One region of the Planococcus antarcticus DSM 14505 genome, then DNA from elsewhere that is predicted to be linked to it. Evidence: a T-box and tRNA genes for the amino acid it is inferred to sense, from the RefSeq annotation. Region 1 holds a T-box; the other regions hold tRNA genes.
The links. The T-box of region 1 lies ahead of serS (serine--tRNA ligase). A T-box ahead of a tRNA ligase gene usually reads a tRNA of that ligase, here a tRNA-Ser.

Region 1 (9,794 bases):
AAAGCTTGTAAAAACCTGTGAGATTGGTATAATCAATCTTGTCTTTCAAAACCAAATAGTCCAGTGATGATGGCAAAGAGGCCACACCCGTTCCCATCCCGAACACGGCAGTTAAGCTCTTTTGCGCTGATGGTAGTTGGGGGTTTCCCCCTGTGAGAGTAAGACGTCGCTGGGCACATTGAAACAAGTCGTTACCGATTCCGGTAACGGCTTGTTTATTTCCATAGGTATTTCTTTTCATACAATTGCTTTTGAAAAAAGAAACTATTGTTCAACAATAAAAGATATTCTCTGAGTTTTAAGTGCATACAATTTCATAGCAAATATAAGAAAACTTTTCTATAACACAGTAATTAATTATTCTAAATATTTTTTCTTTTATCAGTTTCTTGACACACCATATCCGCGCTGATAACCTTACAATAATATTTAAAAGGAAGCAGGAGGCGCGTCTAACTATGTGGGAATCAAAATTTGTAAAAGAAGGATTAACGTTTGATGATGTATTACTTGTACCAGCCCATTCGGAAGTTTTGCCGAAAGATATTGATTTGGCCATTGAATTGACACCAACTCTTAAGTTGAAAATTCCAGTGATCAGTGCAGGCATGGATACAGTAACGGAAGCTAAGATGGCTATTGCTATGGCTCGCCAAGGCGGCTTGGGTGTCATTCATAAAAACATGAGCATTGAAGAACAGGCTGAACAAGTCGTCACTGTAAAACGTTCAGAGAACGGTGTTATTACAGATCCATTCTTCTTAACTCCTGAACACCAAGTTTATGATGCTGAACATTTAATGGGCAAATACCGGATTTCGGGTGTTCCAATTGTCAATAATGAAAGCGAACTTAAGCTGGTCGGTATCATTACGAACCGTGATTTACGTTTTATCCAAGATTATTCTTTGAAAATTAATGACGTAATGACAAAAGAGAAATTAGTCACTGCTCCTATTGGAACTACGTTAGAAGATGCTGAGAAGATTCTGCAGCAATACAAGATTGAAAAATTACCAATTGTTGATAGCCAAGGCGTATTAAAAGGTTTGATTACCATTAAGGATATCGAAAAAGTAATTGAATTCCCTAATGCTGCGAAAGATCAGCACGGCCGTTTGCTTGTAGGTGCTGCTGTAGGGGTCACTTCAGATACAATGAAACGGGTCGAGCAGCTCGTGAAGGCTTCTGTCGACGTCATCGTATTGGATACAGCTCATGGACATTCAGCAGGCGTTTTGGGCATGGTTAAGCAGATTCGTGCAACCTATCCGGAATTGGCGATTATTGCTGGAAATGTGGCTACTGCTACAGGAACTAAAGCATTGATCGAGGCTGGTGCAGATGTAGTTAAAGTTGGTATCGGGCCTGGTTCTATCTGTACGACTCGTGTTGTAGCGGGTGTCGGGGTTCCTCAAATTACGGCTGTTTATGACTGCGCAACAGAAGCACGTAAGCATGATAAAACAATTATTGCTGATGGTGGGATCAAGTATTCTGGAGACATCATTAAAGCATTGGCAGCGGGCGGACATGTGGTTATGCTTGGTAGTTTGTTGGCTGGGACGACTGAAAGTCCAGGAGACACTGAAATTTTCCAAGGTCGCCGCTTTAAAACGTACCGTGGCATGGGGTCGATTGCTTCTATGGAAAAAGGATCGAAAGACCGCTACTTCCAAGACGATGCGAAAAAACTGGTTCCAGAAGGTATTGAGGGCCGCTTGCCATATAAAGGACCACTTTCGGATACGATTCATCAATTACTGGGTGGTATTCGTGCAGGAATGGGCTATTGTGGAACAAAAGATTTACAGGCTTTGCGCGAGGAAGCACAATTTATTCGTATGACGGGTGCTGGATTACGTGAAAGCCATCCGCATGATGTACAAATTACTAAAGAATCTCCAAACTACTCAATTTAATTTAGTTAAAGGCATCTTTTCCTTCGGTTAAAATGAAGGAAAAGATGCCTTTTTCATGTTTTTGTTTTTATGCACAACGAATATGATAAAATAGCATGTGGAATCTTATAAACGGAGGTATTCAAATACGTGAAAAATTTTTTTAATAAAGGATTACTCATAGCGTTATTGCTTGCATTCACTGCGCCCGCTATTTTTCCGCAGCAAGCACAAGCGGAAGAATCGTTAACTATAATGGCAGAAGCCGCTATTTTGGTGGATGCTGAAAGTGGCAAAATTCTTTACGAAAAAAATGCTGAGACGCCTTTAGGAGTTGCCAGCATGACCAAGATGATGACGGAGTATTTATTATTTGAGGCGATTGAAGAAGGGAAGATTACGTGGGAGCAGGAATATCAAGTGACGGATTATACGTATCGGATTTCTCAGGACATGCGCTTGAGCAATGTGCCGTTTCGTGAAGATGGTTCTTACACCATTAAAGAAATGTATGAAGCAATGGCTATTTTTTCAGCCAATGCAGCAACGATCGGCATCGCCGAGACGATTGCAGGGACGGAAAGTGAATTTGTCCGTTTAATGAACGAAAAAGCGAAGGAAATGGGCTTAGAAGAAACGACTTTCGTCAATTCGACAGGTCTCAGCAATTCAAGTTTGATGGGCAGGCATCCCGAAGGCACGAAAGAAACGGATGAAAACATCATGCCGGCACGTTCAGTTGCCAAATTGACGAAAATTTTGTTGGACGATTACCCTGAAGTGCTAGAAACAACAAAAATTCCGGTAAAGCTTTTCCGTGAAGGAACGGCAGACGAGACACGGATGGAGAACTGGAATTCAATGCTTCCTGGATTGATTTATGAATACGAAGGTATGGACGGATTGAAAACCGGTAGTACGGATTTTGCTGGTTACTCGTTTGCAGGAACGGCGAAGCGTGATGATACGCGTTTCATCGCTGTAGTCATGGGAGCGGTGGATAATAAAGGCGCAGGTTCGTATAAAGCTCGTTTTGATGCAACTCGTGCTTTATTCGATTATGGTTTCGGACAGTTTACTACAGAAGAAATTATTCCGGCAGGGTATCAGTTTGAGGGACAGGAAACTCTTACTGTTGAAAACGGTGTAGAGAAAGAAGTTGCAATTGCGGTTAAAGAGCCGGTGACCATGATGATTCGGACTGCCGATAAGGAATTGCATCAGCCAGAATTGCTGCTGGACGATTCAGTAGTGCAGGATGGTAAGCTCGAAGCGGATGTAGAAAAGGATTTAGTGGTAGGAACGCTTGAGCTGAAAAAAGCGGAAGGCGTGGAATATGGCTATTTAAGTGGCAGTTCAAATAAGGTTAAGGTGGCGACTACTGAATCTGTGGAACGTGCCAGTTGGGCTGCCTTGTCGATGCGGAATGCCGGAGAATTTTTATCGTCTCTTTGGAATGATGCAGGTACTTTTGTAAAGGAGTTATTTTAATAGGAAAAGCCATTCATCCGAAAAGATGAACGGCTTTTTTTATTGGATTTCCCAGCATGCCATCAATTCAATAACTCCCGAGTGAATTTCTTCTTCGGAGAGACCACCGAATCCAAGAACGATTTTTGGATATGCACCGGATTTTTTGTGTACATCATAAGAGTGCAACCCCGTGACACGGATGCCGGCTCCTTTAGCGCGCTGTACCAGCTCCTCTTCGCTCAACGAGGTTTGAATGGTCAGAACGATGTGCATGCCTGCCTGTTCGCCAGAAACCGTAACAACGGGAGAGAATAAAGCCAGAGACCAACTCAGTTGTTTGATTTTCTTCTGATACAGCTTACGCATACGATTCAAGTGACGCGCGAAATGACCGTCTTTCATGAATTTGGCGACTAGTTGTTGATCATGTCTTGGTACCGAAGAAGAGTAATGAAGAAAAGTTTGCTGATACGCCCGCAGCAGTCGTTTAGGTAAGACCATATAAGCGAGACGTAGAGAAGGCATGAGTGATTTAGAAAAAGTACTAATGTAAATAACTCGGTCACTTAAATCCATGCTTTGTAACGCGGGAATGGGTCGGCTAGTGTAACGAAATTCGCTGTCATAATCGTCTTCGATAATATAGCGGTTTGGTTTAGCTACGGCCCAGTTCAGCAATTGTGCTCGTTTGGTAGCACTCAAGACAGAGCCTGATGGAAATTGATGTGAAGGCGTAACGTACGCGACATCTACATTAGATGCTTCTAATTGACTAACATGGATGCCGTCTTGTTCAAGTTCGATCGGGATAGACTGGCGGTCGTGATGGCTGAAAATGCTATGAGTCAATGCATAGCCAGGATTTTCGTAGCCATAAACAAGTTTTTTGTCGAGTAGACGGATTAGCAGGGGCAATAATTGTTCTGTCCCGGAACCGATGACGATTTGATCTGCATCACAGACAACTCCACGGGACTGATACAAATAACGGGCAATTTCCTGGCGTAAGGCGTCGTCTCCTTGAGGATGCCCAGATAGCAATAAATGATGGTTAGAGTCATCCAAAATATCACGCGTCAGTTTGCGCCAAGTTAAAAATGGAAAAGAGCGTGTATCGATACTGGCAGAGTTGAAATCTATTTTGTAAGTAATGGTTTCGTTGATGACAGGCTCGTCATGCGGAATATCCAGATACGCAAGTTCTTCGACTGGCTGAGCATAAAATCCTTTACGTGGCCTGGACTCAATAAACCCTTCAGCGACGAGCTGAGAATAGGCAAGTTCGACGGTCGTTTGGCTAATTTGCAGATAATCCGCTAATTTTCGCTTGCTTGGCAATTTGGTATCTACGCCGATTGTGCCGTCTATGATGGCTCCTTTTATTTCTCGATATAACTGTTTATATAATGGGGTTTGTGACTGTTTTTGAAGTTGAAACATAAGCATGTCCATTTGAATTCCTCCAACTGACCTTATTGAATTGAATAGAACTGAGTCTTTTCATATGGTCAATCTCTATTATACTGAATTTATTAACAAATAGGGGGAATTAGTAAATGAGTCAACTTGGAACAGATCGCGTAAAAAGAGGAATGGCCGAAATGCAAAAAGGTGGAGTGATTATGGATGTGGTCAATGCGGAACAAGCACGTATTGCGGAATATGCAGGTGCAACGGCTGTAATGGCACTAGAACGTGTGCCATCGGATATTCGCAGAGACGGCGGAGTGGCACGTATGGCAGATCCACGCATTACGGAAGAAGTGATGAAGGCTGTATCGATTCCGGTCATGGCGAAAGCCCGTATTGGACATATTGTGGAAGCTCGTATTTTAGAAGCGATGGGTGTCGATTATATCGACGAAAGTGAAGTATTGACGCCTGCAGATGAAGAATTTCATTTGTTAAAAAACCAATACACGGTACCGTTTGTCTGTGGTTGCCGGAACTTGGGCGAAGCTGCCCGCAGAATTGGTGAAGGAGCTTCTATGCTGCGCACGAAAGGTGAACCGGGTACGGGCAATATTGTCGAAGCGGTCCGCCATTTGCGTCAAGTAAATGCAGAAGTGCGAAAAGTGATTGCGATGAGCGAAGACGAATTAATGACAGAAGCGCGCAACCTTGGAGCTTCTTATGAGTTCTTAAAAGAAGTAAAAAGCTTGGGCCGCTTGCCGGTTGTTAATTTTGCAGCGGGTGGTATTGCAACACCAGCAGACGCTGCATTGATGATGGAGATTGGAGCAGACGGCGTATTCGTAGGTTCGGGTATCTTCAAATCAGATAATCCAGAACGGTTTGCCCGTGCGATTGTCGAGGCTACTACACATTACCAAGACTACAAATTGATTGCTGAGCTATCGAAAGATCTTGGTATTGCCATGAAAGGCATTGAAATTTCAACGATAGCTGCCGGCGAACGTATGCAAGAGCGGGGCTGGTAAGAATGAAACGAGTTGGAGTCCTTGCTCTGCAAGGGGCAGTTCGTGAGCATATCCAGTCGATTACAGCATGTGGAGCCGAAGCTGTTTCTGTAAAATGGCCGAAGGATCTTGAGAGCTTGGATGCTTTGATCTTACCAGGTGGCGAGAGTACGACGATGCGCCGACTGATTGATCGCTACGGTTTGATGGAACCGCTGCGGGAGTTTGCTGAAACAGGAAAGCCGATGTTTGGCACGTGCGCGGGATTAATATTGCTAGCAAAAACCGTGATTGGTAGAGAAGAATCGCATTTAGGTGTTATGGATGTTGCAGTTGAACGGAATTCATTTGGCCGGCAAATAGATAGCTTTGAAGCGCCCCTTACTATTAACGGCATCGAAGGCGCTTTTGAAGCAGTTTTTATCCGGGCTCCGCACATTGTCAGTGTCGGACCACATGCTGAAGTGTTGTGCATGCATGACGGAAAAATTGTCATGGCAAAGAGTGGTCATTTTCTAGGTTGCTCGTTCCACCCAGAATTGACAGAAGACCACCGAATTACTGCATATTTTTTGAGTATGATCGGCGATAAGTCAGACCTTCTCTTGCCAAAGACATCAACTTATAGTAAAGTATGATTAATTTAAAAGACGAAACGTTGATGGGAAGTAGTAAAATGAGTGTTTTTCTAAAGAGAGCCGGTGGTTGGTGTGAACCGGTGAAAAACGCGTTTGAATCCACCCCGGAGTTGCATGGTGAAAAAAAGCCATTGCCGGTTTAAATGCCGTTATGTGATGAAGAGGATTGGCTTTATGCCGATCAATCAGGGTGGCAACGCGGGTAGCTCTCGTCCCTTTCAAGGGATGAGGGCTATTTTTGTTGTCTTTTTTTATTTTAAAATTTTGAGGAGGAAAACAGTATGTTGGATATTCGTTTTGTACGTGCCAATTTTGAAGAAGTAAAAGCAAAGCTTGGAAAGCGCGGAGAAGATATTTCAGTGCTTAATGATTTTGAAGGGTTGGATTCAAAACGCCGTGAATTAATCGCGCAAACTGAAAAATTAAAAGCAGAGCGCAATGAAGCGTCTCAACATATCGCAACGATGAAACGTGCGAAAGAAAATGCAGACGAAGCCATTGCCAAAATGCGTGAAGTTGGCGAAGCGATCAAAGCGATTGATGAAGAGTTGAAAGAAGTAGAAGAAAGATTGAACTACATCATGATGCGTGTACCGAATATTCCACATGACAGCGTGCCGTTTGGCGACTCTGAAGACGACAATGAAGAAATCCGTACGTGGGGCGATAAACCAGAATTTGATTTCGAAGTTAAACCGCATTGGGATTTAGGGACTGATTTGAACATCATTGATTTTGAACGTGCAGCGAAAGTGACAGGAAGCCGTTTTGTCTTTTACCGAGGACTCGGGGCACGTCTAGAGCGCGCACTGATCAACTTTATGATGGATCTTCACCAAGAAGAGCACGGTTATGAAGAAATGTTGCCACCTTATATGGTCAACCGTGAAAGCTTGACGGGCACAGGTCAATTACCGAAATTTGAAGAAGATGCATTTCTGATTGAGAAGGAAGATTACTTCTTGATTCCGACTTCTGAAGTGCCAGTGACAAACTTCTATCGCGACGAGATCCTGACAGCGGATATGTTGCCACAGGCCTTTGCTTCTTTCAGCGCGAATTTCCGCTCTGAAGCGGGTTCTGCGGGGCGCGACACGCGAGGACTAATCAGACAGCATCAATTCAATAAAGTCGAGCTGGTGCGCTTTGTGAAGCCTGAGGATTCTTATAACGAACTGGAGAAACTGACGGGCCATGCTGAGAAAGTGCTTCAGCTTTTAAGGCTTCCATATCGTGTTTTGAAGATGTGTACCGCAGACCTTGGCTTCACAGCCGCCAAGAAATACGATATCGAAGTCTGGATTCCAAGCCAAGAGACATACCGGGAAATTTCTTCTTGCAGTAATTTTGAGGATTTCCAAGCAAGACGCGCAAATATCAAATTCCGCCGTGAAACAACCGGTAAGCCTGAATTCGTCCATACACTGAATGGCAGCGGACTGGCAATTGGTCGCACTGTGGCAGCGTTACTAGAAAATTGTCAGCAAGCAGACGGTTCAATCCATATTCCAGAAGTGCTACAGCCTTATATGGGTGGTAAAAAGACCATTGGATAAGGTAAGTTCAATTTTTTTCTACACTTCTTTTAAGTAACAGATCGACCTAATAAAAAAAGACTCAAAAGCAATTTGCTTTTGAGTCTTTTATTTGGAGAAAAGGGGTAAAGAGAAGTTAAGGAGATCGAGTGAAGGAGTTGTTTTTATGGAAAACCTGAGCTTTCAAATTATAGAAACAAACGGCATCAATCTTCATATAGCTGTAGCGGGACCAGCAGATGGACCGTTAGTTATTTTGCTACACGGCTTTCCGGAATTTTGGTTTGGTTGGAAAAATCAAATACAACCTTTAGCGGAAAAGGGATACCGGGTCGTGGCGCCTGACCAGCGCGGCTATAATTTGAGTGATAAGCCAAAAGGAATCGATAATTACACAGTGGATTATTTACGCGATGATGTTATCGGCATCATAGAGCATTTTCAAAAAAAAACGGCTATTATTATCGGACATGATTGGGGCGGTGCAGTAGCTTGGCATTTAGCGGCCACGCGGCCCGAGTATGTAGAAAAATTGATTGTCTTGAACATTCCGCATCCAAAAGCGATGCCAAAAGTACTCAAAAAAAATCCATTGCAATGGATGAAGAGCTCCTATATTGCCTTTTTCCAATTGCCCAATCTGCCTGAAAAAGCTCTTGGCATGGGAGAGTTTAAAGCCATGCAGCAAGGTATCGAACAGTCTAGCAACCCGAACGCTTTTTCGAAAAATGAAATCGAACAATATAAAGCGGCGTGGTCACAGTCTGACGCATTAACAGCAATGCTGAATTGGTACCGGGCAATCAGGAGAGGCAGCTTCAGGCAGGTGCCTGATACGAAAGTCAAAGTACCGGTTAGAATTATCTGGGGAGTGGGTGATCAGTTTCTGTCTCCCATGTTAGCAAAAGAAAGTATGTCTTTTTGTGACGAAGTCAATTTGGCATTTGTCGAAGAAGCGACTCATTGGATCCAACATGAGCAACCAGAAATCGTCAATCGCTTGATTGAGCAATTCATCAGCGAATAAAAGCGGAAGACCCAGTTATAGGGTCTTCCGCTTTTGTTTTTTTGCTTCTCGGAGATTTCGGAAAAATTGTGTTAGCAGCTGTCCGCATTCTTCAGCAAGGACGTTTTCGGTGACTTGGCATTGATGATTAAAGCGGTCATCGTTCAGCAAGCGGTATAAGGAATCCACACTGCCGGCTTTCGCGTCTCGCGCTCCGTATACGACATGTGGAATCCGAGATTGTAAAATGGCGCCTGCACACATCGGACAAGGCTCTAACGTAACGTAAATCTTGGTGTCTTCCAACCGCCAGTTGCCCATATTTCGGCAAGCTTCCTGGATGGCTAAAAGCTCGGCGTGGGTAACAGCATCTTGCGTCGTTTCCCGAAGATTATGAGCACGCGCAATCACCTGATCTTTGTAGACAATAACAGCACCAATCGGTACTTCCCCTTTAGCTCCTGCTTTGTTTGCTTCTTCGATTGCTAATCCCATATAAAAATGATCTTTTTCTATTCCGTTCATGTTGCATCGCTCCTTAAATCTAGTGTAGCATTTTCTTGCAATTAAATGAGTGAGGCAGACAAAAATCGCAGAACAGCGTAAAATAGAGAAACGAGAAACTAACGAGGAGAGTGATTGAAGAGTGAAACAACATAAAAAGGAAAAAAAGTTGCATTTTACTCTGCGATTTATCTTTATCTTTATAGGCGCCACGATGGCAGCTGCCGCTATCGAATTATTTTTGGTTCCTAATTCGATCATTGATGGTGGGATTATCGGGATTTCTCTGATCTTAGATTATTTAACCGTAATTCCTT
Region 2 (9,794 bases), 1.3 Mb from region 1:
TAGTACGAGAGGACCGGGATGGACACACCGCTGGTGTACCAGTTGTTCTGCCAAGGGCATCGCTGGGTAGCTATGTGTGGCCGGGATAAGTGCTGAAAGCATCTAAGCACGAAGCCCCCCTCAAGATGAGATTTCCCATTGCGCAAGCAAGTAAGATCCCTCAAAGACGATGAGGTAGATAGGTTCGAGGTGGAAGCGTGGCGACACGTGCAGCTGACGAATACTAATCGATCGAGGACTTAACCAAACAATGTATCATGAAGGAATTTCAATGGGTCAATGTCGTTTATCCAGTTTTGAAAGAATAAGGAAAAGTTTTTTTATGAAAAAGCTTGTAAAAACCTGTGAGATTGGTATAATCAATCTTGTCTTTCAAAACCAAATAGTCCAGTGATGATGGCAAAGAGGCCACACCCGTTCCCATCCCGAACACGGCAGTTAAGCTCTTTTGCGCTGATGGTAGTTGGGGGTTTCCCCCTGTGAGAGTAAGACGTCGCTGGGCAATACTTATCGGAGGATTAGCTCAGCTGGGAGAGCATCTGCCTTACAAGCAGAGGGTCGGCGGTTCGATCCCGTCATCCTCCACCATTTTTTCTTTCGCCGGAGTAGCTCAACTGGTAGAGCAACTGACTTGTAATCAGTAGGTTGAGGGTTCAAGTCCTTTCTCCGGCACCACTCATGTAAATGAGCCATTAGCTCAGCTGGTAGAGCATCTGACTTTTAATCAGAGGGTCGAAGGTTCGAATCCTTCATGGCTCACCATTTTAATTGAATCATTGCCACGCGGGTGTGGCGGAACTGGCAGACGCACTAGACTTAGGATCTAGCGCCTTCGGGCGTGGGGGTTCGACTCCCTTCACCCGCACCATTTTTGCGGAAGTAGTTCAGTGGTAGAACGCCACCTTGCCAAGGTGGAGGTCGCGAGTTCGAACCTCGTCTTCCGCTCCATATTTTTTTTGCACATTATACCGACCCTTAGCCGGGGTGGCGGAACTGGCAGACGCACAGGACTTAAAATCCTGCGGTAGGTGACTACCGTACCGGTTCGATTCCGGTCCTCGGCACCATTTATGCAAACCAGATGAATCCCTTATATGCGCCCGTAGCTCAATTGGATAGAGTACTTGACTACGAATCAAGCGGTTAGAGGTTCGAGTCCTCTCGGGCGCACCATATTTTTACACTCAGCAACTCAGTTCGGGAAGTAGCTCAGCTTGGTAGAGCACTTGGTTTGGGACCAAGGGGTCGCAGGTTCGAATCCTGTCTTCCCGACCAAACAATGGGGCCTTAGCTCAGCTGGGAGAGCGCCTGCCTTGCACGCAGGAGGTCAGCGGTTCGATCCCGCTAGGCTCCACCAACTTATCACATTAAAAATCTCGGCGGCGTAGCTCAGCTGGCTAGAGCGTACGGTTCATACCCGTGAGGTCGGGGGTTCGATCCCCTCTGCCGCCACTTTTTTAGGACCTTTAGCTCAGTTGGTTAGAGCAGACGGCTCATAACCGTCCGGTCGCAGGTTCGAGTCCTGCAAGGTCCACCATATGTATTTTATCACGGAGGAATACCCAAGTTTGGCTGAAGGGATCGGTCTTGAAAACCGACAGGGGAGTCAAATCCCGCGGGGGTTCGAATCCCTCTTCCTCCTCCATATTTTTAAAATGTGTGGACAATTATTAATGAAGCGTGTGCTAGAATTAATATCTATATTATTATCGCGGGGTGGAGCAGTTCGGTAGCTCGTTGGGCTCATAACCCAAAGGTCGCAGGTTCAAATCCTGCCCCCGCAACCAAATGGTCCCGTGGTGTAGCGGTTAACATGCCTGCCTGTCACGCAGGAGATCGCCGGTTCGATCCCGGTCGGGACCGCCATTTTTATTCAATACAGTGGGTCAGTAGCTCAGTCGGTAGAGCATTAGATTGAAGCTCTAAGTGTCGGCGGTTCGATTCCGTCCTGACCCACCACTTTTGCGGGTGTAGTTTAGTGGTAAAACCTCAGCCTTCCAAGCTGATGATGAGGGTTCGATTCCCTTCACCCGCTCCATATATATACACATATGGGCCTATAGCTCAGCTGGTTAGAGCGCACGCCTGATAAGCGTGAGGTCGATGGTTCGAGTCCATTTAGGCCCACCATTCCGAAGTAGCTCAGTGGTAGAGCACCGCACTGTTAATGCGATGGTCGTAGGTTCGAGTCCTACCTTCGGAGCCAAACTGGGGAAGTACTCAAGTGGCTGAAGAGGCGCCCCTGCTAAGGGTGTAGGTCGGGCAACCGGCGCGAGGGTTCAAATCCCTCCTTCTCCGCCAGTATTTGGCCCCTTGGTCAAGCGGTTAAGACACCGCCCTTTCACGGCGGTAACACGGGTTCGAATCCCGTAGGGGTCATCATCGATAAGAGTCATGCATTCAATTGCATGACTCTTTTTTTCGTTTTACCGGAAACGTAGCTGTGAACCATCATGCCTAACATCACCAATAGAAGGCCAATCAAAGATAAGTTGGATGGCAAGGCGATGGACAAGAAAAGAATTTCTCCAGACAAAGCAAATAAAACTTCCAACGATTGTATGGCTTCGACTGCACCTAATTTCTACATGTTTCCCCTGACTAAGTCCGTGGCTTTAAAGAAAACCACCGTAGCAATGACTCCGGAACTGATTGCTACAATAAAGGTTTGGTAGCTTTGCGAAGCAGTCGGACCACCGACAGCGATCAGTCCATAAAGCGATAACATTAGCCAAAAAGGCAAACTCGCTAATGTCATTCCTAAAACTCGTTGATATGCATCCAGTCTATCACCGCATGGATCCATCATTTTTCTATTGCCCAATGGATATGCAAAAGTAGCAATAATAACGGGAATAAAACAAAACCATAAAGTCGCAGAAGGAACGGCTGCTATATGTTCTACCTGCATCAGACATACCCCGGCTAATATGATAAAAGAAATCAGTAAGCCTTTCGAAGGGATTTTCCTTCGCATATAAACGTTGTCTTTATTACTATGTGCGGTAATTAAAAATAAGGGTGTAAGGAGAGTATCCGCAATAATAGTGATTTGCCATGTTCCTGCAATCAACGAGCTAGGAGAATAGGCAGCGGCAAAACACAAGGGAGCATAAAAAAAACGAATCCGATAAAACTCCATAACACCCAAGCTTCTTTATTTTTGCTCATCTCTTGTAGTAGGGGGCTTTAGATTTTTTCGGGAAAGAACGATCATCAGCAAAAAGGGCACCATAAAAATATAGCGAAGAGAGGCACTCCCAATCCAGCTTCCGCCAACTGTTTCCGTCGTAGCGTTCAGCAAAAAAGTAAAAGCAAAGAAAAAAGCTACGATAATACCGAAAATAATAGGTTTCACCTTATGTCCTCCTAAAACAAAAGCATATAAATTATTCATCCACTATAGCGCAAGTATTCAGTTCTTCAAAGTATTATTTGGATATAAAAAAAGGATTTCCATAGAAATCCCTTTTTAAGCATCTTATTATAGAAGGTAATCAATCAGCAATCCGATTCCAAGTAAAAACGCGACAAATGTATTTGTTTTACCGGTATCCTTCATCGCGGGCATCACTTTTAGCGGTGCCGTGAAGTGTTTGAAAATCTGGACGACTTTGATAGGTTTTAGCACGCTGAGGAATACCAGTAAAGCCCAAGGTGTCAGCGTCCCTGTGATCACTAAAATTACAATCCAAGCATAGGCTAGTATGAAGAACATCATTAGAATGTTTACTGCTGCGGGTCTTCTGACTAATATTGCAAGCGTATTACGGCCGCTCTCCTCGTCTCCGACAATATCGCGGATATTATTGGCCAACATAATTGCAGCTACCAGCAAAGTACTCGGTACAGCAAGTAAAGAAGCCTCCCATGTAACCATTCCAGTTTGAATGTAGAAGGCAATGATAACAATTAAATAGCCCATGACCACTCCGGAAAAGAGCTCACCGAAAGGAGTATAAGCAATGGGATAAGGTCCGCCAGTATAAAGATAGCCGATCATCATCGCTACTCCGCCAACAACCAAAAGCCACCAGCTGGTTTGTGAACAAATATAGATGCCGATGACCGCGGCGATCCCGTAGAACATTAGAGCTAACGCTAAAACGGTTTTCGGTTTGACTCCGTTCCGAACGATTGCGCCGCCGATGCCGACAGAATTTTCATTATCTAAGCCTCTAGCGAAATCATAATACTCGTTGAACATATTAGTAGCTGCCTGAATCAATAAACTTGCAACAAGCATAGCCAAGAATAAAATCCAGTCGATCGGGGAATGATTTAAAGCAATCATCGTTCCTAAGAAGACAGGAGCGAAGGATGCGGTTAAAGTATGGGGCCGGGTTAGTTGCCACCAGACGCGCCATCCGCTGTCTGCCTGTAGTGAATGTGTCATATCTATCTCTCCTTTAATTCTTTCCACTGTTCATTGTACTTCAAATATAGAAGGGAATACAGCAAATGATGTGCTGATTTTAGCAGAAAAGAGTATGATAGAAGGTAGATATTAAAAAGTAGAAAAGTAAGTGGAATAAACGAGACTCTTGTCTTAAAACGGAGGTAATCAGGTGAATTCAGAATCGTCTTCATCGACCCAAAAATCTACGGAAAGCCATTACGAAGGCTACCGTTTTTATACCGAAACAATCGAAGTCACTCGCATGTCAGCATTGGCATTCTTTGAAGCCGGGGGAGATGAATACTTAGGAAAACGCATGTACTGGCAGAATCGTGAAAAGACCTTCACGTTGGTTGGAATCGGACATGCCCATGTCCTTTCTACAAACAAAGCAACAGGGCGATTTAAGAAAATCAAGGATGACTGGAAGAACCTTTGCAAACAAATCGTCAATGAAGAAAGTTCTGTCCAGCCAGTCCTATTCGGAGGATTTTCGTTCGATCCCTTAAATAGCAAATCGAGTGAATGGACACGGTTTCCACAGGCTTATTTTGCGGTGCCAACTTTTCAGTTGGTTTTAAAAGGTGAGCAGGCTTTTGTCAGCATTCATTTAATTACGGAACAACAAGAGAGCTATGCAGAATTTGATGCGATGCGTAAAGAACGTGATAAACTGATCCATGCGGCACAGGTATCTGAAGTCGATAAATATGATAAACCACAGGCAACTGGCCGCATAGAACTAAGAAAAGAAGAGTACCTGGATTCCATTCAGCAGGTTACCGATATTATTAAAGCCAAAAAAGTGGAAAAAGTCGTTATTGCACGGACGCTGAAGTTGGAATTTGAACACAAATTTTCGCCTTCTTCTGCGTTGTATCAGGTTTCCAATGAACAGCCTGAAAGTTTCTTGTTCGGTTTGGAAGCGGAAGAGCAATTCTTCTTTGGAGCAACTCCTGAAAGGTTGGTAAAAGTAGAAGACCAAAAAGCACTCTCGACATGTTTAGCAGGTTCCACTCCGCGCGGCAAGACGGTTGAGAAGGATACCGAACTTGGCGAAGCCTTGCTGAAAGATCCGAAAAATCGGGCTGAGCATCAATTTGTGGTCAAGATGATCAGCGATGTATTTGAAGCGAATTGCAGCCGGATGGTCGTACCTAAATTGCCAAAATTAATGAAGATCAGGGACATTCAGCATTTGTATACACCGGTTGAAGGCGAGTTAAAACCAGGCGCAACCTTATTTGATTTGGTGGAGGTTCTTCATCCGACACCGGCGCTTGGCGGAGAGCCGAAATTGAAGGCGCTGCAGATGATCCGCGAGCACGAAGCGATGAACCGTGGCTATTATGCAGCTCCAATTGGCTGGATTGATGCTAAAGGTGATGGCGAATTTGCTGTTTCGATAAGGTCGGCTTTGTTGGATGGCGAAAGAGCTTATTTATATGCGGGCGGTGGAATTGTAGCAGATTCCACGCCGCAATCAGAGTATGACGAGACATGGGTTAAATTCAGACCGATGCTTCGGGCATTGGGAGGTCAATTGAGTGACGAGTCGTAAAGCGTTAACAGAATATGTATCTGCATTTACCCATTCGCTGGTCGGGCTTGGAGTGTTGGATGCTGTAATCAGTCCGGGATCCCGTTCCACACCGCTCGCCTATGCCTGTATGATGCAGGAAGGCTTGACAGTATACCGGCAAATCGATGAACGTTCAGCGGCTTATTTTGCGCTGGGCATGGCGAAAGCGTCTGGCAGACCCGTGATGCTGTTGTGCACGTCTGGAACTGCAGCGGCTAATTATTTCCCAGCGATTGTCGAAGCGTATTATGCGCGCGTGCCTTTAATTGTCGTGACGGCAGACCGGCCGCATGAGTTGCGGGAAGTTGGAGCGCCGCAAGCGATCAACCAAGTCAATTTGTTCGGAACGCATGTCAAATGGGCGACGGATTTGCCGATGCCGGAAACAGATAACCAATTGGCGTTCTTGTCTCGCCATCTGCATCGTTCTGTCCAGAGTGCAAGCAGCGAACCGAAAGGCCCGGTACATGTCAATGTTCCATTCCGTGAACCACTGCGCATCGATTTTGAACAGACTTACGAAAGTGGTGGGGAAATCGCCCATTTTGGTGGAGACATGTCTTTATCTCCTGAAAGCCGTGAATTTTTTCAGAGGCTGATGAAAAAGAAAAAGGGCCTGTTGATTGTCGGAGAAATGACAAAACCGATGCCGCCTGAGTTCTGGGACTTTATCAATAAGCTTAATTGGCCGGTTCTTGCGGATCCTTTGTCGAATCTGAGGGGCAATATGCCTTCTGAAGCAAAAGATCTAATTATCGATTCGTATGATGCCTTATTAAAAAATGAAGCATTCAAGGAAGAGGTAGTGCCTGAAGCGGTTATCCGGGTCGGACCTCAGCCGGTTTCAAAACCGTTGACTTTGTTCCTAGCTGCAGCGAAACCGGAAGTCTATGTTGTGTTCGATGAAAGTCCGATGTTACGGGACGCGCAGTCAGTTGCTACGCATCATATTCAGGCTTCGGCAAACGGCTTATGGCAGTTGCCTTTGGAGATGAAAAAAAAGAACCCTTATCAGGAAAAATGGACGGTTGCTTCAGCCTTATACTGGGAAGTTGTTAGCCGCCACTGCCAGGAGGAGCTAGATGAAGGCATCTTAGCAAAAATATTTTTTGATCGATTAGATGCCTGCGATTTAATCGTCGGTAGCAGTATGCCGATTCGTGATGTTGATACCTTCTTTAAATCGACTGAGCGGGATGTCATGATTTATGCCAACCGCGGTGCAAACGGCATTGACGGTGTTGTGTCAACAGCATTTGGTGTCCAGGCGGCAAAACAACGGCCGGCCTACTTATTTATCGGCGACTTATCGTTCTTGCATGATATGAACGGTCTGATTGCGTCCAAAATGCAGGCAACGGATTTGACGATTGTTATCATGAATAATGATGGCGGCGGTATTTTCTCTTATCTCCCCCAGTCTCAAGAAGAGCGTTATTTTGAGGATTTGTTCGGTACACCGACGGGTTTAACTTTCGGCGACGTAGCGAAAATGTATGATACGCAATATGTAGCTGTGGAAACGGTAGAACAATTGGCAGAAGCGTTGGATCAGCCGAAAGACAAAGCTGTGAAAATCATTGAAGTGTTCACAGATCGTCAGAAGAATGTCATAACGCACCGAAAATTATGGACCCGCTTTGGCGAGGAGCTAGCTAAGCAATGAAGCTCGATATTAACGGAGTCCACTATCATGTTGAAATGACTAATAGAGACATGCAGGAAGCGGTTGTCTTTCTGCATGGCTTTACGGGCAGTACTAAGAGCTGGCAGCCGATTACAAAATCGTGGAATGAGTTTAAAGTCGTCTTGATTGATTTGATTGGTCATGGTGAAACCGATTGTCCAGAAATGATTGATTCTTATTCAATGGAACGGCAGCTGGAAGATTTGGATGCATTGTTCAGTCAGTTGAATTTGGCTTGTTTAACGCTTGTGGGCTATTCGATGGGCGGACGGACAGCACTGGCTTATGCCTGCAGATTTCCAGAGCGAATCAAAAGACTCGTGCTGGAAAGTGCTTCTCCTGGACTTCGGTCTGACGCAGAGCGGCAGGAACGTCGGATGCGTGACGAGAGGCTGGCAGAACGGATTATTGCTGGAGGAATAGTAAATTTTGTTGATCGTTGGGAAAACATTTCTTTGTTTGACAGCCAAAAATCTCTGCCGTATGCGGTCAAACGATCTATTCGTGAAGAGCGGCTGTCTCAAAATCCAACAGGACTTGCAAACAGCCTGCGAGGTATGGGAACTGGTGCGCAAATATCTTACTGGAATAAGTTAGCGAAGCTGGAAATCCCAGTTTTATTGGTGACAGGACAGTTGGATTTGAAGTTTGAGTCGATTGCTGAGGAGATGGCTGGGCTGATGCCAAATGCTATTCATAAAACTATCGATGCGGGACATGCGATACATGTGGAAAAACCTGCTGAATTTGCTACAATAGTAAGAGAGTATTTAAGCTTGACCTACTAAGGAGGAAAAACATGACACGCAAGTGGATTACAGAACGTACATATGAAGATATCAAGTATGAAATTTTTGACGGCATTGCTAAAATTACCATTAATCGTCCGGAAGTGCGTAACGCATTCCGTCCGAAAACGGTTCACGAATTGATCGATGCATTTTCTCGTGCACGCGATAATGCCCAAGTAGGCGTTATTGTTTTAACTGGAGAAGGCGAAAAAGCTTTCTGTTCAGGTGGAGACCAATCCGTACGCGGACATGGTGGCTATGTTGGAGAAGACGAGATTCCACGTTTGAACGTGTTAGATCTTCAGCGCTTGATCCGTGTGATTCCAAAACCGGTTGTCGCCATGGTAGCAGGCTACGCAATTGGCGGCGGGCACGTTTTGCACGTTGTGTGTGACTTGACAATTGCAGCAGATAACGCACGATTCGGTCAAACAGGCCCACGCGTTGGTTCGTTTGACGCGGGGTACGGTTCTGGTTACTTGGCACGCATTATTGGTCACAAGAAAGCACGCGAAATTTGGTACCTATGCCGTCAATACGATGCACAGGAAGCACTAGACATGGGCTTAGTGAATACGGTCGTGCCTCTTGATCAGCTAGAAGATGAAACAGTTCAATGGTGTCAGGAAATGCTCGAAATGAGTCCGACTGCACTTCGTTTTGTGAAAGCGGCTATGAATGCTGATACGGATGGCCTTGCTGGATTGCAGCAAATGGCCGGAGACGCAACTTTGTTGTATTACACAACAGACGAAGCAAAAGAAGGTCGCGATGCGTTTAAAGAAAAACGCAAACCGGACTTTGGTCAATTCCCACGTTTCCCATGATTACTCGAATAATTGAAAGCTGTCCTCTCAGGGGACAGCTTTTTTTAAAGAAAGGATTTTTTAGATGACCTATCCAAACTGGTTGAGCCAGCGGAGTTATTTGAGCGGCGACCGAATGGCTTTATCATTCCAAGAACAGCAATGGAGCTTTTCAGAAATCAACGACTTAGCGCTTGCTTATGCAGGTAAACTGACTGCACTTGGAATAAAGGCAGAGTCGCGTGTGGCAATTCTGTCCAAGTCGAATCCTCAGTTTGTCTTTGTCATGTATGGTTGCCTTCATCTTGGCTGTGAAATGGTTATGCTCAATGAACGTCTAGCAACTGGCGAGTTAGCCTATCAAATTGATGATGCTCAAGTAGATTCTATTTTAGTAGACGATGTGCTAAAGGAAAAAATCGTATCTTCAAAAGTTATCTTGTTTAGTAAATTGGACGATACAATGCCGGTTCGTTGCGAACCAGAAAAGCAGTGGCAGAAAGATCAGACGCTATCGATTATGTACACA
Region 3 (9,794 bases), 1.1 Mb from region 1:
TCTTTGAAAACTGGATAAAACGACATTGAAACAAAAATGAAGCAATTCATGTACGCGTGGCACTTGGTGCCACAACTTTTTAATTAACCATTGGTTAAGTTAGAAAGGGCGCACGGTGGATGCCTTGGCACTAGGAGCCGAAGAAGGACGGCACTAACACCGATATGCTTCGGGGAGCTGTAAGTGAGCTGTGATCCGGAGATTTCCGAATGGGGGAACCCACTGCCTTTAATTGGGCAGTATCCATGTGTGAATTGATAGCACATGAGAAGGCAGACCCAGGGAACTGAAACATCTAAGTACCTGGAGGAAGAGAAAGCAAATGCGATTCCCTGAGTAGCGGCGAGCGAAACGGGATCAGCCCAAACCAAGAGGCTTGCCTCTTGGGGTTGTAGGACACTCTATACGGAGTTACAAAAGGTAGGATTAGGCGAAGCGACCTGGAACGGTCCGCCACAGCGGGTAATAGCCCCGTAGCCGAAAACCCTGCCCCTCCAGAGTGGATCCTGAGTACGGCGGAACACGTGAAATTCCGTCGGAATCCGGGAGGACCATCTCCCAAGGCTAAATACTTCCTAGTGACCGATAGTGAACCAGTACCGTGAGGGAAAGGTGAAAAGCACCCCGGAAGGGGAGTGAAATAGATCCTGAAACCGTGTGCCTACAAGTAGTCAAAGCCCGTTAATGGGTGATGGCGTGCCTTTTGTAGAATGAACCGGCGAGTTACGATTGCATGCAAGGTTAAGCTGAGAAGGCGGAGCCGCAGCGAAAGCGAGTCTGAATAGGGCGACAGAGTATGCAGTTGTAGACCCGAAACCAGGTGATCTACCCATGTCCAGGGTGAAGGTAAGGTAACACTTACTGGAGGCCCGAACCCACGCACGTTGAAAAGTGCGGGGATGAGGTGTGGGTAGCGGAGAAATTCCAATCGAACCTGGAGATAGCTGGTTCTCTCCGAAATAGCTTTAGGGCTAGCCTCAAGATAGAGAATCCTGGAGGTAGAGCACTGTTTGGACTAGGGGCCCATCCCGGGTTACCGAATTCAGACAAACTCCGAATGCCAGTGATTTATGCTTGGGAGTCAGACTGCGAGTGATAAGATCCGTAGTCAAGAGGGAAACAGCCCAGACCACCAGCTAAGGTCCCCAAATATCCGTTAAGTGGAAAAGGATGTGGCGTTGCTTAGACAACCAGGATGTTGGCTTAGAAGCAGCCATCATTTAAAGAGTGCGTAATAGCTCACTGGTCGAGTGACACTGCGCCGAAAATGTACCGGGGCTAAACGGATTACCGAAGCTGTGGATGGATCTCTTCGGAGATCCGTGGTAGGAGAGCGTTCTAAGGGCGTTGAAGTCAGACCGGAAGGACTGGTGGAGCGCTTAGAAGTGAGAATGCCGGTATGAGTAACGAAAGACGGGTGAGAATCCCGTCCACCGAATGCCTAAGGTTTCCTGAGGAAGGCTCGTCCGCTCAGGGTTAGTCGGGACCTAAGTCGAGGCCGATAGGCGTAGACGATGGACAACAGGTTGATATTCCTGTACCACCTCCCCGCCGTTTGAGCAATGGGGGGACGCAGAAGGATAAGGAGAGCGTGCCGTTGGTTGTGCACGTCCAAGCAGTGAGGCGTGGAATGAGGCAAATCCCATTCCTGATACGTTGAGCTGTGATGGCAAGAGGTTTACCTCAGAGTCCCTGATTTCACACTGCCAAGAAAAGCCTCTAGCGAGGCGGGAGGTGCCCGTACCGCAAACCGACACAGGTAGGCGAGAAGAGAATTCTAAGGTGAGCGAGTGAACTCTCGTTAAGGAACTCGGCAAAATGACCCCGTAACTTCGGGAGAAGGGGTGCTCTGGTAGGGTGAATAGCCCGAGAGAGCCGCAGTGAATAGGCCCAGGCGACTGTTTAGCAAAAACACAGGTCTCTGCAAAACCGTAAGGTGACGTATAGGGGCTGACGCCTGCCCGGTGCTGGAAGGTTAAGGGGAGTGCTTAGCGCAAGCGAAGGTGCGAACTGAAGCCCCAGTAAACGGCGGCCGTAACTATAACGGTCCTAAGGTAGCGAAATTCCTTGTCGGGTAAGTTCCGACCCGCACGAAAGGCGTAACGATCTGGGCACTGTCTCAACGAGAGACTCGGTGAAATTATAGTACCTGTGAAGATGCAGGTTACCCGCGACAGGACGGAAAGACCCCGTGGAGCTTTACTGTAGCCTGATATTGAATTTTGGTGCAACTTGTACAGGATAGGTAGGAGCCTTAGAGCCCGGAGCGCCAGCTTCGGAGGAGGCGTCGGTGGGATACTACCCTGGTTGTATTGAAATTCTAACCCACATCCCTGATCGGGATGGGAGACAGTGTCAGGCGGGCAGTTTGACTGGGGCGGTCGCCTCCTAAAGAGTAACGGAGGCGCCCAAAGGTTCCCTCAGAATGGTTGGAAATCATTCGCAGAGTGTAAAGGCAGAAGGGAGCTTGACTGCGAGACGTACAGGTCGAGCAGGGTCGAAAGACGGGCTTAGTGATCCGGTGGTTCCGCATGGAAGGGCCATCGCTCAACGGATAAAAGCTACCCCGGGGATAACAGGCTTATCTCCCCCAAGAGTCCACATCGACGGGGAGGTTTGGCACCTCGATGTCGGCTCATCGCATCCTGGGGCTGTAGTCGGTCCCAAGGGTTGGGCTGTTCGCCCATTAAAGCGGTACGCGAGCTGGGTTCAGAACGTCGTGAGACAGTTCGGTCCCTATCCGTCGCGGGCGCAGGAAATTTGAGAGGAGCTGTCCTTAGTACGAGAGGACCGGGATGGACACACCGCTGGTGTACCAGTTGTTCTGCCAAGGGCATCGCTGGGTAGCTATGTGTGGCCGGGATAAGTGCTGAAAGCATCTAAGCACGAAGCCCCCCTCAAGATGAGATTTCCCATTGCGCAAGCAAGTAAGATCCCTCAAAGACGATGAGGTAGATAGGTTCGAGGTGGAAGCGTGGCGACACGTGCAGCTGACGAATACTAATCGATCGAGGACTTAACCAAACAATGTATCATGGAGGAATTTCAATGGGTCAATGTCGTTTATCCAGTTTTGAAAGAATAAGGAAAAGTTTTTTTATGAAAAAGCTTGTAAAAACCTGTGAGATTGGTATAATCAATCTTGTCTTTCAAAATAAAATTAGTCTGGTAATGATGGCAAAGAGGTCACACCCGTTCCCATCCCGAACACGGCAGTTAAGCTCTTTTGCGCTGATGGTAGTTGGGGGTTTCCCCCTGTGAGAGTAAGACGTCGCCAGTCTAATTAATTATTCCGAAGTAGCTCAGTGGTAGAGCACCGCACTGTTAATGCGATGGTCGTAGGTTCGAGTCCTACCTTCGGAGCCAATTTTGGAGAGCTGTCCGAGTGGCCGAAGGAGCATGATTGGAAATCATGTAGGCGGGCAACCGTCTCAAGGGTTCGAATCCCTTGCTCTCCGCCAGAAGATAAATTCCCAAAAAAACATATGGCCCCTTGGTCAAGCGGTTAAGACACCGCCCTTTCACGGCGGTAACACGGGTTCGAATCCCGTAGGGGTCACCAATTTCATGGAGGATTAGCTCAGCTGGGAGAGCATCTGCCTTACAAGCAGAGGGTCGGCGGTTCGATCCCGTCATCCTCCACCATTTTACTCTTACATGATAAAAGCTATGCAGTTATTAAAGTACGAATGTAGTGAGAAAAATTAAATCATATTATCGCGGGGTGGAGCAGTTCGGTAGCTCGTTGGGCTCATAACCCAAAGGTCGCAGGTTCAAATCCTGCCCCCGCAACCAAATGGTCCCGTGGTGTAGCGGTTAACATGCCTGCCTGTCACGCAGGAGATCGCCGGTTCGATCCCGGTCGGGACCGCCATTTTTATTCAATACAGTGGGTCAGTAGCTCAGTCGGTAGAGCATTAGATTGAAGCTCTAAGTGTCGGCGGTTCGATTCCGTCCTGACCCACCATTTTTTTATTAAATCCAAATCTCCATGCCGGAGTAGCTCAACTGGTAGAGCAACTGACTTGTAATCAGTAGGTTGAGGGTTCAAGTCCTTTCTCCGGCACCATTTTACGGTGGGGTAGCGAAGTGGCTAAACGCGGCGGACTGTAAATCCGCTCCTTCGGGTTCGGCAGTTCGAATCTGCCCCCCACCACCAGTTTTTAGGGGCATAGTTTAACGGTAGAACAGAGGTCTCCAACACCTCCGATGTGGGTTCGATTCCTACTGCCCCTGCCATTTTTAAAAATTTTATGATGGCGGTCGTGGCGAAGTGGTTAACGCACCGGATTGTGATTCCGGCACTCGGGGGTTCAATTCCCCTCGTCCGCCCCTAGTTTTCATACATTTGAGAGTTGCACTTATAAAATAGTAAAGTGGCGGTCGTGGCGAAGTGGTTAACGCACCGGATTGTGATTCCGGCACTCGGGGGTTCAATTCCCCTCGTCCGCCCCATCTTATTAATGGGGTATAGCCAAGCGGTAAGGCAACGGGTTTTGATCCCGTCATGCCCTGGTTCGAATCCAGGTACCCCAGCTTTAAGCGGAAGTAGTTCAGTGGTAGAACGCCACCTTGCCAAGGTGGAGGTCGCGAGTTCGAACCTCGTCTTCCGCTCCAATTTTTGGCGGCATAGCCAAGTGGTAAGGCATGGGTCTGCAACACCCTTATCACCGGTTCGAGTCCGGTTGCCGCCTCCATAATGATTTGCCGGCGTGGCGGAATTGGCAGACGCGCGGGACTCAAAATCCCGTTCCTTCACGGGAGTGTCGGTTCGACCCCGACCGCCGGTATCATCAAAGGGCCTGCCTGCCCTTTAAAGACCTCTTAACTGTGATTCATTACAGTTAAGAGGTCTTTTTGTTTCCCAGCAATTTTACAGTGAAAGACCATAAAATAAAAGGTGGTTCTTTCGTTCACACTGTTATTCAAGATTTCAACATTGCTTTTATTATGCCGAATGAGCGTGAGGATATGCTGGTTTTATCAGTGGGTATGGATAACATGTTAGATGGTATGCAGCATACTGCTGCTTTGTTTGATATAATATATTCGGTTGTTAATGGGAATAAGTATATGCTTGAATTCGTTGAAGCGATTCGATTGAGTACGATTGAAATAGAACCTGGGGTCAAACTTATGGTATCTAAAAAGTTACCTCATATTAGACAAAACGCCACTTGGTAAGTCAACACTAAATCAAACAACTTTTTTAAGGGCTGCGTTTCGATAAGTGACAGGGCTGGTGTAGCCTAAGCTGCCGTGTAAACGAATATGATTGTACCAATGGACGTAATCAAATAGCTCAAGTGATAGCTGATTAAGGGATTCAAAGTGCATGCCGTTGATCAGTTCCGTCTTCAGAATCTTAAACGTAGCTTCTGCCACCGCATTGTCATAAGGGTTTCCTTTTTGACTCAGCGACCGTTCAATTTGATGCGTCTCTAGTAAGGCATCAATACCGGCATTTTTAAATTCAGATCCACGGTCTGTATGGAAAATGTTCACGGCTCCCAGGTCGCTTTTGACCGTCGCGAAGGCACGCTGAACTAAAGCAGCGTCTTTTCGCTCACCCAGACTGTACCCGACAATTTCACGGTTATAGAGATCGAGAAGGAAACAAATATAGTTCCACCGGCCGCCAACCTTCACGTACGTTAAGTCGCTAACCAATACGGCACTTTTCTCTGTTGGATTGAATTCACGGTTTAATACGTTTCGATACGTTGCTTCGTTAGGAGGCGTAACCATCGGCTTGTACGAAGGCAGTGCGTATTTCGATTGGATGCCAAGTGTCGCCATGAGGCGTCCAATACGACGTCTCGAGACGATCCAATTCTTTCTGATCTTCAGTTCTTCTTTCAGTTTACGCGTCCCATAGACACGGCGATTCTAATGAAAGATTGCCCAGATTTCGTCTTTTAATTCTTGTTCTGCTCGAGCTTTTTGGCGTTCTTTTTCTACTGAAACGGACGTTTCATAGTAAAAAGTACTGCGAGCGATTTGCAGGACATTACACATTGCTGATACCGAATAGAGGTGTTGATTCTGTTGAATAATCTCTATTTTCGTCCCATGATCAGCGCTGCAAGACTCACATATCCACTTCCATCTCCAACTGTTTGTTTCGTTTCTTGTAGGCAAGTAATTCTGCCTCCAGCGGGCTTCGATTATCCTTCTCTTCGAATGAACCCGTTCGATTGGATTGGGCAATCCATCGATCGAGTGCGGAAGCCGTTAGGTCATATTCTCGGACAATATCTACCCGGCTTTTTCCACCTGCGTGCAGTGCAACCACCTGTTTTTTAAATTCTGCAGAAAATGTGCGTCTCTTTTGGGTCATAGTAGATTCTCTTCACGTATTGTGGACTATTCTACGCTCCCTTATATTTTCTGTCCAATCAAGTGTAGACTATCCACTAAATCAAAGGCTACAAATCTAAATTTAACATCATTTTGCGTCGCTCGGTAGAGAATTTTTTCTGAACTGAAGAAGATTCAATCCTAATTATTCAGTATAAGATGTTTATGGAACTTGGAAGAAATTGCTGATTATTTCAGATTGCACATACATTCGAATCAATCATAATGGGCATTATTGAGTTGATATTAAGTGTGAACAATTCTCAAAGCTCTGATGATATCCAACTGTGGGTGCAGGCGAATTGTGCACTAGCGATGGCATTGAGAACTTCAGTAGGGGGTTGACGAATCATTAAAACAGTAGACAAAAAAATATGAAAATCCGTCCAGCTAACGATGTAGTGGCTGATTTGACATAGGCAGTCGAAATATGCGTAGCTATCTTGGCCCAATTGCCGGTTAGCATACCACACGTTAATTCGTCTTCCATAATGGGGGGAGGCGCACCGAGTTCAGGGTGTTCAGTAGGGAACAGCTAAGACGATGCTGATTACTTGGATTATTACAATGCCAATTCCGGTATCATTGGCTGCTATGTTCTAGGTTCTCCTTAATATCGTTTTGGAGAAAAGAGATTAATAATTTCGATGGAAAATCGAACTGCCATATGAATAAGTATTGGCGAGTGAAATAAGATGTGCTATAATAATTCTTGTCCGCTAAAGAAATACTTGCCGGCGTGGCGGAATTGGCAGACGCGCGGGACTCAAAATCCCGTTCCTTCACCGGAGTGTCGGTTCGACCCCGACCGCCGGTATACCGCAAGCCTAGAAGAAAGGCCCTGACTTTATCGTCAGGGCCTTTTTCTTTTGAATTTTTTGAATGAAGTTCTCAGCATTAAAGCTTATGAAGGGTTTCGTCAATTACCCGGGACTTAGCTAAGGTTTGAAGCGAAAACTTCTCGACTTATTACTGCTTTTAGTAGACGATAAAGATAAAACAAGCCAAACCAAACGTGGTGTTCCAGTGAGTGAGAGAAATTTTATACGCAGGGTTGGACGTCTGCATTGTTTGTAACTAGCGGTGCAAACATTTACACTATAATACATAATTTTCTGCATCTTCACCTTTTTGTCAAAGAACGGGCATCAGATTCTTATAGCTCAACCCTTTGTTCCAAGAAAAAGAGCACATTATGGCTAAGATAAATCGAAAATCATCTCGTCCTTAGCGCTGGATTTGCTTGTTACACGTTTGAAGGGTAACTTTTTTCGGAAAATGTTGAAAAGCAGCAAAAAGACCACCGCAAAAGTTATGGCTTTTGCGGTGGTCTTTTTGTAAGAATTAAATAATTCCTTGGAACCGAAGGATAATTTCGGCAATAACTGCTGAGCCAAGAAACGTTCCGAGCAAGACAACCATGCCGATTACGATAGTTTTCCACCCTAATTGTACAAAGTCGAACCATGAACGGCCAATGGATACGCCGGCATAGGCTAAGATGGGCGTGGCAATTGCTAATAAAGTAACTTCTGTCGTGTGAGTAACAATTTGTGTTGCTCCCGGCACTCCGGGAATTGTCAAAATCAAACCGATAATGCCGATATAAGCGATACTGGGCAGCTGGAAGGGTAGCAGGCGATGGATAATCAATCCGGCCAAGCTAATGCCTATCAGGATGGCTATTCCGGGAAGCGCTTCCCAAGGTAGTATGTCGTAGCCAATCCAATTGCCAATTAGCATGATAACACCGATGATCGTGAAGACTAGTATCCATTCCTTAAGACTTTTTATCATAGTCTACGCCTCCTTTCGCTGCTTTTTTCTCTTTATTTTTAGAGAGGATTTCGTACATCTTAACGGTTAATGGCAAACCGATAAAAATGCTCATGTATAGGCCGGTCACAGAGGAGATCAAGTTGCTGACTCCTGAAAAGGCAGTCAAGGTTTCACTCATTTCAGGAAATGCGGCAATTAAAGGTCCTAGAGAAGCGGCTGCCATACTGCCGCTGCCCACACCTGTTGCCATTGCGAAAGAAATAGGATGCAGAGGCGTCACAGTAGCCAAGAATCCTGAAATCAACCCAATAAAAATCGATCCGAAGACGGTACCAAAAATATACATGGCCATAACGCCGCGTCCTTCCGGAGAGGATAAACCATATTTATCGGTAATAAGAGCAAGATTGGCTTCTCGTCCGATGGAATGCGTCATGCCAATGCTTTCTCTCTTGAGTCCTAGAAATACTGCTAGTGGAAGAGCTAATAAGATGGTGCCAAGATTACCAAATTCCTGTAACAATAAAGCAGGACCGGCTTCGATGATTTGAGGAAGAGCGGGTCCTGCTTGTACGCCGAATTTAGCAATTAGTACAGAAACTGAGAGAAATACTAAGGGTTCTGCGTTAATCGATTGTTTGTCGGTTACCAATGGAGTGAAATATAATGCAAGACCAATCACAACTGCATAAAGCATCGGCAACAAAAGAATGGTTCCAGGTCCAAGTGGAATAGCGAATGTACCAATCGACTCAGTCACGGCTACAATCGCTAAAACGATGACATGCAGCCGCCAATCTTTCCACAACTTAAAAGCTTGTTCGCCCATTTAACATCTACTCCTTCTATGTGGGAGAACTGGCTCTCCATTATTGATTAGCTTGCGTTGATAGCAGACTGGTCTTTTTTCGCATAGTTGAGTGCGGCTCTACCTAATGCTTTTGCGGCTATCAGCAAAGCCTGTTCGTCAATATCAAATTTTGGATGGTGATGTGGATAAGCCTCGGTGTTGTCTGGGCTTTGCGCGCCTGTAAAGAAGAACGTTCCTTTCACATGTTGAAGATAATACGAGAAATCTTCGCCACCCATGACAGGTGCTGTTTCTCTGACATCCTCTACTCCGGGAACAGAAGATGCGAGAGCTGCTACGAAATTTGTTTCTTCTTCATGATTGACTGTCGTTGGATAACCGCGTGTATAGCTGTATTCATAATCCGCTCCTGAAACGAGGCAAGTTCCTTTTATGACGCGCTCAATTTCTTCTTCGATAAAGCTGCGAATGTCTTCTTTGAACGTCCGCACAGTTCCAGTCATTTCAGCAGTGTCTGCGATAACATTATACGGATTTTTTGCTTCAAAGTTACAGATGGAGACAACAGCAGATTCCAGTGGATCAATTCGGCGACTGACGATTTGTTGTAAATTGTTAATGAGCTGTCCACCTATTACAATGCTGTCTTTCGTATCATGCGGACTTGCGGCATGTCCGCCTCTTCCAAGGATTTTAATGTCAAAGCGATCTGGAGCGGCTTGGAGGGGGCCTGACCGATACCCAATTTCTCCAAGAGGCATTTGTGCTTGAAGATGCGTGCCGAAAATGACATCAACGCCATCAAGGCAGCCATCTTCGATCATGGCGATGGCTCCGCCGGGTG

Region 2: it has a tRNA-Ser gene. The T-box ahead of serS (serine--tRNA ligase) is inferred to sense a tRNA for this amino acid. The anticodon was not compared.
Region 3: it has a tRNA-Ser gene. The T-box ahead of serS (serine--tRNA ligase) is inferred to sense a tRNA for this amino acid. The anticodon was not compared.

The regions. Positions count from the first base shown of each region.
Region 1 covers NZ_CP016534.2:15,368-25,161, forward strand. Annotated here, with positions in the region: rRNA gene rrf (5S ribosomal RNA) at 60-175, shown strand; gene guaB (IMP dehydrogenase) at 459-1,922, shown strand; gene BBH88_RS00060 (serine hydrolase) at 2,052-3,392, shown strand; gene pdxR (MocR-like pyridoxine biosynthesis transcription factor PdxR) at 3,432-4,826, opposite strand; gene pdxS (pyridoxal 5'-phosphate synthase lyase subunit PdxS) at 4,931-5,815, shown strand; gene pdxT (pyridoxal 5'-phosphate synthase glutaminase subunit PdxT) at 5,818-6,432, shown strand; T-box leader at 6,444-6,652, shown strand; gene serS (serine--tRNA ligase) at 6,714-7,988, shown strand; gene BBH88_RS00085 (alpha/beta fold hydrolase) at 8,134-8,994, shown strand; gene tadA (tRNA adenosine(34) deaminase TadA) at 9,010-9,498, opposite strand; gene BBH88_RS00095 (YitT family protein) at 9,620-9,794, shown strand, end outside.
Region 2 covers NZ_CP016534.2:1,284,757-1,294,550, forward strand. Annotated here, with positions in the region: rRNA gene BBH88_RS06370 (23S ribosomal RNA) at 1-247, shown strand, start outside; rRNA gene rrf (5S ribosomal RNA) at 387-502, shown strand; tRNA gene BBH88_RS06380 (tRNA-Val) at 513-588, shown strand; tRNA gene BBH88_RS06385 (tRNA-Thr) at 600-675, shown strand; tRNA gene BBH88_RS06390 (tRNA-Lys) at 687-762, shown strand; tRNA gene BBH88_RS06395 (tRNA-Leu) at 784-868, shown strand; tRNA gene BBH88_RS06400 (tRNA-Gly) at 874-948, shown strand; tRNA gene BBH88_RS06405 (tRNA-Leu) at 979-1,067, shown strand; tRNA gene BBH88_RS06410 (tRNA-Arg) at 1,097-1,173, shown strand; tRNA gene BBH88_RS06415 (tRNA-Pro) at 1,199-1,275, shown strand; tRNA gene BBH88_RS06420 (tRNA-Ala) at 1,282-1,357, shown strand; tRNA gene BBH88_RS06425 (tRNA-Met) at 1,379-1,452, shown strand; tRNA gene BBH88_RS06430 (tRNA-Ile) at 1,461-1,537, shown strand; tRNA gene BBH88_RS06435 (tRNA-Ser) at 1,553-1,645, shown strand; tRNA gene BBH88_RS06440 (tRNA-Met) at 1,711-1,787, shown strand; tRNA gene BBH88_RS06445 (tRNA-Asp) at 1,791-1,866, shown strand; tRNA gene BBH88_RS06450 (tRNA-Phe) at 1,884-1,959, shown strand; tRNA gene BBH88_RS06455 (tRNA-Gly) at 1,965-2,038, shown strand; tRNA gene BBH88_RS06460 (tRNA-Ile) at 2,054-2,130, shown strand; tRNA gene BBH88_RS06465 (tRNA-Asn) at 2,132-2,206, shown strand; tRNA gene BBH88_RS06470 (tRNA-Ser) at 2,211-2,301, shown strand; tRNA gene BBH88_RS06475 (tRNA-Glu) at 2,308-2,379, shown strand; partial or broken gene BBH88_RS06480 (DMT family transporter) at 2,393-3,358, opposite strand; gene BBH88_RS06485 (1,4-dihydroxy-2-naphthoate polyprenyltransferase) at 3,485-4,396, opposite strand; gene BBH88_RS06490 (isochorismate synthase) at 4,569-5,960, shown strand; gene menD (2-succinyl-5-enolpyruvyl-6-hydroxy-3-cyclohexene-1-carboxylic-acid synthase) at 5,947-7,647, shown strand; gene menH (2-succinyl-6-hydroxy-2,4-cyclohexadiene-1-carboxylate synthase) at 7,644-8,456, shown strand; gene menB (1,4-dihydroxy-2-naphthoyl-CoA synthase) at 8,468-9,286, shown strand; gene BBH88_RS06510 (o-succinylbenzoate--CoA ligase) at 9,351-9,794, shown strand, end outside.
Region 3 covers NZ_CP016534.2:1,083,226-1,093,019, forward strand. Annotated here, with positions in the region: rRNA gene BBH88_RS05320 (23S ribosomal RNA) at 93-3,024, shown strand; rRNA gene rrf (5S ribosomal RNA) at 3,165-3,280, shown strand; tRNA gene BBH88_RS05330 (tRNA-Asn) at 3,292-3,366, shown strand; tRNA gene BBH88_RS05335 (tRNA-Ser) at 3,372-3,461, shown strand; tRNA gene BBH88_RS05340 (tRNA-Glu) at 3,488-3,562, shown strand; tRNA gene BBH88_RS05345 (tRNA-Val) at 3,570-3,645, shown strand; tRNA gene BBH88_RS05350 (tRNA-Met) at 3,719-3,795, shown strand; tRNA gene BBH88_RS05355 (tRNA-Asp) at 3,799-3,874, shown strand; tRNA gene BBH88_RS05360 (tRNA-Phe) at 3,892-3,967, shown strand; tRNA gene BBH88_RS05365 (tRNA-Thr) at 3,994-4,069, shown strand; tRNA gene BBH88_RS05370 (tRNA-Tyr) at 4,076-4,159, shown strand; tRNA gene BBH88_RS05375 (tRNA-Trp) at 4,166-4,239, shown strand; tRNA gene BBH88_RS05380 (tRNA-His) at 4,260-4,332, shown strand; tRNA gene BBH88_RS05385 (tRNA-His) at 4,380-4,455, shown strand; tRNA gene BBH88_RS05390 (tRNA-Gln) at 4,465-4,536, shown strand; tRNA gene BBH88_RS05395 (tRNA-Gly) at 4,543-4,617, shown strand; tRNA gene BBH88_RS05400 (tRNA-Cys) at 4,624-4,697, shown strand; tRNA gene BBH88_RS05405 (tRNA-Leu) at 4,707-4,790, shown strand; gene BBH88_RS05410 (hypothetical protein) at 4,858-5,184, shown strand; partial or broken gene BBH88_RS05415 (IS3 family transposase) at 5,197-6,340, opposite strand; tRNA gene BBH88_RS05425 (tRNA-Leu) at 7,094-7,177, shown strand; gene BBH88_RS05430 (hypothetical protein) at 7,705-8,157, opposite strand; gene BBH88_RS05435 (DUF3100 domain-containing protein) at 8,141-8,968, opposite strand; gene BBH88_RS05440 (M20 family metallopeptidase) at 9,016-9,794, opposite strand, start outside.